Regions from separate parts of the Porcibacter vitabionis genome, predicted to be linked through region 1. Evidence: predicted binding sites of a transcription regulator. Region 1 holds the regulator's gene; the other holds the start of a gene.

Evidence for each region. The regulator HrcA, encoded in region 1, represses chaperone genes, less so after heat shock. The targets are predictions, from matches to a motif close to TGTTAGCACTCNNNNNNNNNGAGTGCTAACA.
Region 2: a site for HrcA is predicted at 2,078-2,108, ahead of ACKX2L_RS02730 (co-chaperone GroES). Genes of this name have one in related genera too.

Annotation. Positions count from the first base shown of each region.
Region 1 covers NZ_JBJYZD010000010.1:33,915-38,347, reverse strand. The annotation lists gene hemW (radical SAM family heme chaperone HemW) at 2-1,228, shown strand; gene hrcA (heat-inducible transcriptional repressor HrcA) at 1,367-2,455, shown strand; gene grpE (nucleotide exchange factor GrpE) at 2,519-3,217, shown strand; gene dnaK (molecular chaperone DnaK) at 3,311-4,433, shown strand, end outside.
Region 2 covers NZ_JBJYZD010000002.1:239,550-243,982, reverse strand. The annotation lists gene ACKX2L_RS02740 (DUF308 domain-containing protein) at 1-792, shown strand, start outside; gene ACKX2L_RS02735 (Mbeg1-like protein) at 808-1,941, shown strand; gene ACKX2L_RS02730 (co-chaperone GroES) at 2,139-2,423, shown strand; gene groL (chaperonin GroEL) at 2,535-4,154, shown strand; gene ACKX2L_RS02720 (DegV family protein) at 4,354-4,433, shown strand, end outside.

The DNA.
Region 1 (4,433 bases):
CATGAATCATACAACTTCCATCGAATTATATATCCATATTCCCTTCTGTGTGCAGAAGTGCGCCTACTGCGACTTTCTGTCCTTTTCTTCCGATGCAGATGACCGGGAGGCATATACCCGTGCCCTGATCCATGAGATCACTTACTGGGGCGAGAAACTCGATCATCCGGCCGTCTCTACGATTTTCATCGGCGGCGGGACACCCAGCTGGCTGGAAGTGTCCTTGATGGATGAGATCCTTCGTGCGGTCAGGTCTTCATTTCACATGGAAAAAGGCCTGGAATGCACCATGGAAGTGAATCCCGGGACGGCTTCTTATCAGGCCATGCTCGACTACCGGTCCATGGGGATCAACCGCCTTTCGATCGGCCTCCAGAGCGCAAATGACGAGGAACTTAAGACCCTGGGCCGGATCCATGATTACCGGCGCTTCTTAAGGACCTTCGAGAGCGCCCGGAGGGCAAATTTTTCTAATATCAATGTAGACCTCATGACAGGAATCCCCGGACAGACCCTGGAATCCCTCAAGCGAAGTCTGGCCAAGGTCGTGCTTCTGGGGCCGACCCATATCAGCGCCTACGATCTGATCATTGAGGAGGGGACACCCTTTTATGACCGCTATCATAAGGACGAAGAGAAGCGGCTGGCAGGAGAAGAACCGGCCTTTTTGCCGGATGAGGATACGGAGTATGAAATGACCCGGATGACAGAGGATTATCTCCGTCAGAAGGGCTATCGCCAGTACGAAGTGTCGAATTTTGCCCGACCGGGCTATCGCTGCCGTCACAATGTCGGCTATTGGAAAAGAAAAGAGTATCTTGGCCTCGGTCTTGGTGCGGCTTCCCTTATAGATGAGACCCGTTGGAATGAAACGAGAGACTTCCGGCAGTATCTGGCTTACTGGAAAGATGCAGACAAGGGCAATCTGTCTGACCCGGGAGATCAGGAAAAAGCAGGGCTCGATATGCCAAAGACCCTTACAGACTTCCAGCGTCTGTCTAAAAAAGATGCCATGGAAGAATTTATGTTTCTCGGCCTTCGCATGAATGAAGGGGTTTCTTTGGATGCCTTTGCATCTTATTTTGGTATTCCACTCTTGTCTGTCTATGGATCTGTGGTGGATCGATATCAGAAGGAAGGCATGATCTGCCTTGCCGAAGGCCGCTTGCTTCTGACCCGAAGAGGGAGAGAAGTGTCAAATGAGATCCTGGCAGACTTCCTCTTGTAACCAAACACACAATTCATAAAAAATTCTTAAAAATTCCCATCATTAGAGTTGACATCCTTTGCCAAGGGTGATAGATTAATCACAGAAACAATTAGCACTCTGATTAAATGAGTGCTAACAAGAAAAAGGATGACAGTTATGGAAGAACTCGATGACCGTAAGAAAAAAATACTGAACGTCATCATTGACACCTATCTGAAGACCGGAGAGCCGGTCGGATCCCGTACCATTTCCAAGGCGCCGGGTCTGGACCTCAGCTCAGCCACGATTCGGAATGAGATGTCAGATCTGGAAGACATGGGTTATATTGAATCCCCGCATACTTCTGCCGGAAGAGTTCCTACTGACCAGGGCTATCGCTACTATGTCGATAACCTGATCAGGGATCGGGACCGGGAAGTCATGGAAGTTCGTACCAGTCTGACACAGAAGACCGAGAAGATGGAGAAGGTCCTGAAGATGATCGTTCAGTACCTTGCTAAAAACACCCAGCTTCCGACCGTGATCTCAGCTCCTTCCATTACAAGAAACCGGGTCAAGTTCGTACAGCTCTCCGCTGTTGATGAGAGTCACCTCTTGTCCGTTGTCGTGATGGATGGAAATGTAGTCCGAAACAAAATGATCCGCATCACGGAGCCGGTCAATAACGAAGAACTTTTGAAGCTGAACATGCTCCTGAATACAACCTTAAACGGCTTGACGGTTCAGGACATCAATTTGGGACTGATCCAGAAGATCCGGGGCCAGGCGGAAGACAATTCCGATATTATTGAATCGGTTTTGGAAACCATAGCCGACACCATTACGGATGATGACCTCGAGATCTATACCAGCGGAGCAACCAATATCTTCCGTTATCCGGAGCTTTCGGATTCACAGAAGGCAAGCGAGTTCCTTCAGAAGTTTGAAGACAAGGGTGATCTGGCAGAGCTTATCACAGAAGCTGAGGAAGATGCCCAGGAGACCGGAAAGGGTCTTCAGGTTTATATCGGCGATGAAAACCCGGTCAAGAACATGAAGGATGTCAGCGTTGTGACAGCTACCTATGAACTTGGCGATGGCGTGAAGGGAACGATCGGAATCATCGGACCTAAGCGAATGGATTATCAGAAAGTTATGGACAGCCTGAGCAGTCTGAAAGACCAGTTGGAGGGCACCTTAAAGAAGCCGGAACTTTCAATCAGTCCCGGAAAGGAACCGGACGATAATGGCAGTCAGAGCAAATAGAATCGACAGAAAGGCGGTAGTATTTTGGCAGAAGAAATGAAGAAAAACCAGACTTCCGATTCTCTGAAAAATGAAGACCTGACCGAAGAGAACAAGGTTAAGACTTCGGAAGAAAAGGCAGAGGATTCTGAACAGAAAGCAAAAGATCCGAAATCAACAGAAGAGAATCCGACAGAGAATAAACCCCAAGCTGCAGAAGATTCTTCCAAAAAATCCGAAGACAAGCCGGATCAGGAAGAAGAAAACGGTAAGGAGAATAAGGAAGAAAAAGACGAGACAGAAGAGAAAGACGATAAGAAATCGAAAGGTTTCTTTAAAAAGAAACCGGATCCCAGAGATCAGAAGATCGCCGATCTGACCGACCGTGTGCAGAGACAGATGGCCGAGTTCGACAACTTCCGGAAAAGGACAGATAAGGAAAAGAGCGAGATGTTCGATGCGGGTGCCCGCCATATTCTCGAAAAGATCCTTCCGGTCGTTGACAATTTCGAGCGTGCCATTGCCCTTCGCCCCGAAGGCGAAGACAATGCTTATGCAGACGGCATCGAAAAGATCTATAAAGGCCTGATCAAGACCCTGGATGATCTGGATGTCAAGGAGATCGATGCCAAGGGAAAGGAATTTGATCCGAATTTCCACAATGCCGTTATGCATGTGGAAGATGAATCCCTCGGTGAAAACGAAGTGGCTGAGGTCCTGCAGAAGGGCTACACCTTCCACGATGTCGTTATCCGACATGCCATGGTTAAGGTTGCCAACTAGTCGACGGATCTCTTGATTGGACAGTGAAAACTTAACTTTCTTTTGGAAGATAAATAGAAATAGATCAATAACTCAAAACAGGAGGAAAACGTTATGAGTAAGATTATTGGTATTGACTTAGGTACTACAAATAGCTGTGTAGCTGTTATGGAAGGTGGTAAGCCCACCGTTATCGCAAACCAGGAAGGCGCGCGGACAACGCCGTCTGTTGTCGCTTTTACAAAAAACGGCGAGCGTCTGGTCGGTGAGCCGGCAAAGCGTCAGGCAGTAACAAATGCAGACCATACCATTTCTTCCATCAAGCGTCAGATGGGCCGGGATTATCATGTTACCATCGACGGCAAGCAGTATTCTCCTCAGCAGATTTCTGCAATGATCCTTCAGAAACTGAAGGCAGACGCAGAGAACTACCTGGGCGAGAAGGTCACCGAAGCAGTTATCACCGTTCCTGCATACTTCAACGATGCTCAGCGTCAGGCAACCAAGGATGCCGGTAAGATCGCAGGACTTGATGTAAAGCGTATCATTAACGAGCCGACCGCAGCAGCACTGGCTTACGGCCTGGACAATGAAAACGAGCAGAAGATTCTGGTCTATGACTTAGGCGGTGGTACCTTCGATGTATCTGTCATCGAGATCGGCGACGGCGTCATCGAAGTTCTGGCAACCAATGGTGATACTCATCTTGGCGGTGATGACTTCGATAACAAGATCATCGACTGGATGGTTTCCGAATTTAAGGCAAGCGAGGGCGTAGACCTCTCCCAGGATAAGATGGCTATGCAGCGTCTGAAGGAAGCAGCAGAGAAGGCAAAGAAAGAGCTTTCTTCTGCAACAACGACCAATATCAACCTTCCTTTCATCACCGCTGTAGACGGACAGCCTAAGCACCTGGATATGGATCTTACCAGAGCAAAATTCGATGAACTGACCATGGATCTGGTTGAGCGTACCGCAGTTCCGGTACAGAATGCTCTGCGTGATGCCGGACTGACCAGTAACGATATCTCCAAGGTTCTTCTGGTCGGCGGTTCTACCCGTATCCCGGCTGTACAGGAGAAGGTTAAGAGCCTGACCGGTAAGGAACCTTCCAAGTCTCTGAACCCGGATGAAGCCGTTGCAATCGGTGCATCCATTCAGGGTGGTAAGCTTGCAGGCGATGCAGGTGCCGGCGACATCCTTCTTCTGGATGTAACCCCTCTGTCTCTTTCCATCG
Region 2 (4,433 bases), on a different contig from region 1:
TATCTGGCCCTGGTTGCCAATCTTATGATCTCTATTCTTCTTTTGGTTGTCGGGCTCTCTATGCTTTTTATCGCAGGAATGAAGCCCCTTTACTATACCTATATCATCATCGGTTTTCTACTGGTCTGGGGCATTACCTGCACCGTTCGATACTTTGTGAAAGAAGAATTCCGGATCATATCCAATTATGATCTGGCTTTCGGTATTCTGATCCTGATCCTTTCGGCCTGCATGTTACTCCGTGCCGAAAAAGTCAGCTCCTATTTTCATCTGCTTTTAGGCTGCCTGACACTGGTCGAGGGCGTAGTTCTCCTACAGCATACGGTACAGATGAAACAATTGAAGGGTGCCGCATGGTTTTTAAATCTTGTCATGTCTCTTCTCTTGATTGCCTATTCTGTGATCACCATCTTACATCTGGATAAAGTCTTAGATCCGAATAGTCAGATCTTCTATATTCTATTGGTCATCGCAGCTTTATTCGGCCTGATCTCTCAGATCCTTGTGGCATTTCGGGCAAAGGGCTTCCGTAAGGAAGAAAGCAAACAGAAGCGGGAAGAAGCGGAGAAGATCGAGGACTTTGAACCTGCCGGTCAGGAAGAGATTCGAAACGAGAAAGCATCTGAAACAGGAGACAGCTCTGTAAACAGTTCCACAGACAGCCCTGTCGAAGGCAAGGACAAGGAAGGTTCTGATGAAAGTTCCGATGAAAGTTCCAATGAAGGTTCCGATGAAAGTTCCTCTGCCTGGACAGAAGCAGATGATGCCTATTTCAAACAGATAAAAAAATGAATTTGAGGTAAAGCTATGGCGAATATCATGGATTATTTGAACTGGAGAAATGATGTAACCATGCAGGTCGATCCCTTTAATGAGGTCGATAATCTCATCTTGTCCGAGATCGCATATTCCAATCTTGACGGGATCGTGCCTTCACCGGAGAGCAGGAAGAAGATTTCGATTCAGGAAGCAAGCAGACTGTTCTTTGAGCGACATGATCTTTCGGAACTTTCTACTGATAAAAACGGTGCAACAGCAAATGCACCGCTTTTTTTAAAAAAAGCATCCGAGACCAGGCGCTTTCAGAAGACAAAACTCTTTGCTTATGTCAATGAAATCGATGAAGAGACAGAGATTCAGTTTTCTGCCGTATCCTTTTTGCTGCCGGATCATTCGATTTACATCGCCTTCCGAGGGACCGACCATACTCTGGTCGGCTGGCAGGAAGATTTCAATATGAGCTATCTGGACGCTACGCCCGGACAGAAACAGGCGGTCTCTTATATCAACCGAATCGGACGCTTTACATTTCGTAAGATCCGTGTCGGCGGACACAGTAAAGGCGGAAACTTTGCCGTCTATGGCTCCGCTTTTTCGGATCCTAAGGTTCAGAAAAAAATAAGTGACGTCTGGTCCAATGACGGTCCCGGTTTTAATGAGGCGATCGCTTCCCTTCAGAAATTTAAATCCATTCTTCCAAAAGTACATTCCATTGTTCCGGAGCATTCCATCGTTGGTATGATCATGGAAAATGCCTACCATCATAAGATCGTAAAAAGCAATGCGACCGGTCTTCTTCAGCATGATCCGACCTCCTGGCAGGTATCCGGCAACCAATTTGCCGAGGCTCGTAAACTAAGTGATCAATCTCTGATTTTCGATGAAACCCTGCGACGCTGGCTGGATGGCTTAAATAGTGACACCAGAAAAGAGTTTATTGCTATTTTATTTCAATCTCTGGCCTATGGAGGAAAGACCACCACGGATGAAGTGGAGCTTTCCAAGCCCAAAACCTATGCCAATATGCTGGCAGTGATCCGCACTCTGCCACCGGAAAAGCAGAGGCTTTTCGGCGGTGTTCTGGCCAAGCTTGCCAAGAGCTGGGGATCCATTATGATCGATAATTTGAAACGGAAATGGACCGGTCAGGACAAGGAATAGATGTGTCAAAAAAATACATAAATAAGAATTCGAGAGAATAAGAAAGTATTCGTGAGAAATATAGAGAAAATGGCCTAATTTTCGTAAATCAATGAAATTGCATGACTGCCTCTATCAAACTATTATATGAATTGTTGATTAGCACTCCATTAAATTGAGTGCTAACAAATTCGATTGAAATTAGGAGGTACTAGATCATGAAATTAGTTCCATTAAGTGACAGGGTCGTATTACAGCAGGTCAAGGCAGAAGAGACCACAAAATCCGGTATCATTCTGGCATCCGCAGCTCAGGAAAAGCCTCAGGAAGCAACTGTACTTGCAGTTGGCCCCGGCGGAATGGTTGACGGACATGAAGTAAAGATGCAGGTCAAGGAAGGCCAGAAGGTCATCTACTCCAAGTACGCCGGAACAGAAGTAAAGCTTGACGGCGAAGAATATATCATTGTAAAAGAAAGCGACATTCTTGCAGTCGTTGAATAATGATCATAGTATCAAAAGGTAGTTTTGACACTCATATCTTAAGATTTCCGGAATGTGTTTTTACAGAACATAAGCATTTAGATATAAGACATAAGAAAGAAGGAATTGATCATGGCAAAAGAGATTAAATACGGCGCAGAAGCCAGAGCAGCTCTTCAGAGTGGTGTGGATCAGCTTGCAGACGCTGTTCGTGTAACCATCGGACCTAAGGGAAGAAATGTAGTACTGGATAAGTCCTATGGCGCTCCTCTGATCACAAATGACGGTGTTTCCATTGCAAAGGAAATCGAGCTCAAGGATCCTTATGAAAACATGGGAGCTCAGCTGGTTAAGGAAGTAGCAACCAAGACCAATGATGTTGCAGGTGATGGTACAACGACAGCAACCATTCTTGCTCAGGCTATGGTAGATGAAGGCGTTAAGAACCTGGCAGCCGGTGCAAATCCTATGGTTCTTCGTCGTGGTATGAAGAAGGCTACTGATGCAGCTGTTGATGCCATCGTAAAGATGTCCGCTCCGGTTAAGGGCAAGGATCAGATTGCTAAGGTTGCATCGATCTCCGCATCTTCTGATGAAGTCGGTGATATGATCGCTAACGCCATGGAGAAAGTTTCCAATGATGGCGTTATCACGATCGAAGAGTCCAAGACCATGCAGACCGAGCTGGACCTGGTAGAAGGTATGCAGTTCGATCGCGGATATATCTCCTCTTATATGGTTACCGATACCGATAAGATGGAAGCTGTTCTGGATGAACCCTACATCCTGATTACCGACAAGAAGATCTCTAACATTCAGGAGATTCTTCCTCTTCTGGAGCAGATCGTACAGCAGGGCGCTCGTCTTCTGATCATCGCTGAAGATGTCGAGGGTGAGGCTCTTACCACATTGATCCTCAATAAGCTGAGAGGAACCTTCAATGTCGTTGCAGTCAAGGCTCCGGGTTACGGCGACCGCAGAAAGGAAATGCTTCAGGATATCGCTATTCTGACAGGCGGTCAGGTTATCACCTCTGATGTCGGCATTGAGCTTAAGGATGCTACCATCGATATGCTCGGCCGTGCAAAGTCCGTTAAGGTTAAGAAAGATACGACTGTCATTGTTGACGGTGAAGGCGATAAAGAAGCAATCAAGGACCGTGTTGCTCAGATCCGTAAGCAGATCGAGGAAACCACTTCTCAGTTCGATAAAGAAAAGCTCCAGGAGCGTCTGGCTAAGCTTGCCGGCGGTGTCGCTGTCATCCGTGTCGGTGCAGCAACAGAGACCGAGATGAAGGAAGCTAAGCTTCGTATGGAAGATGCACTGAATGCAACCCGTGCCGCAGTAGAAGAGGGTATTATCGCCGGAGGCGGTTCTGCATACATCCACGCCATCAAGGCTGTCGATGATGTTGCATCCACTTTGGAAGGCGACGAAAAGACCGGTGCCAAGGTCGTAGCCAAGGCTCTGGAAGCTCCTCTTTTCTACATTGCTCAGAATGCAGGTCTGGAAGGCGCTGTCATCATCAATAAGGTTCGTGAATCGGATGACGGCGTTGGCTACGATGCAGCCAAGGATCAGTATGTAGACATGGTAGAAGCCGGAATTCTGGATCCTGTCAAGGTTACAAGAACCGCTCTTCTCAATGCCACATCAGTAGCTTCCACACTGCTGACGACAGAATCTGTTGTTGCTGATATTAAGGAACCTGCACCTGCAGCTCCTGCCGCACCTCAGCCCGGCATGATGTGATCCGGTCATTGAATCATTGAATCATTGAATCATTGAATCAATCGATCAATCGATCAAACAAACCATAAAGTGATAAAAAGGCCCTTCTTCCCGATCCGGGAGAAGGGCCTTTTTCATGATTCCTGCTTTCGCCGGCTGGACTTGACCGGGAGAGTATGGTAAACTTTACCGGTATGCGAAAGAAATGAGAGGTTCCACCATGCCAAGAGTTGCAATACTTACCGACAGTAACAGCGGTATCACCATAGAAGAGGCAAAGAAGATGGGGGTATTCGTTCT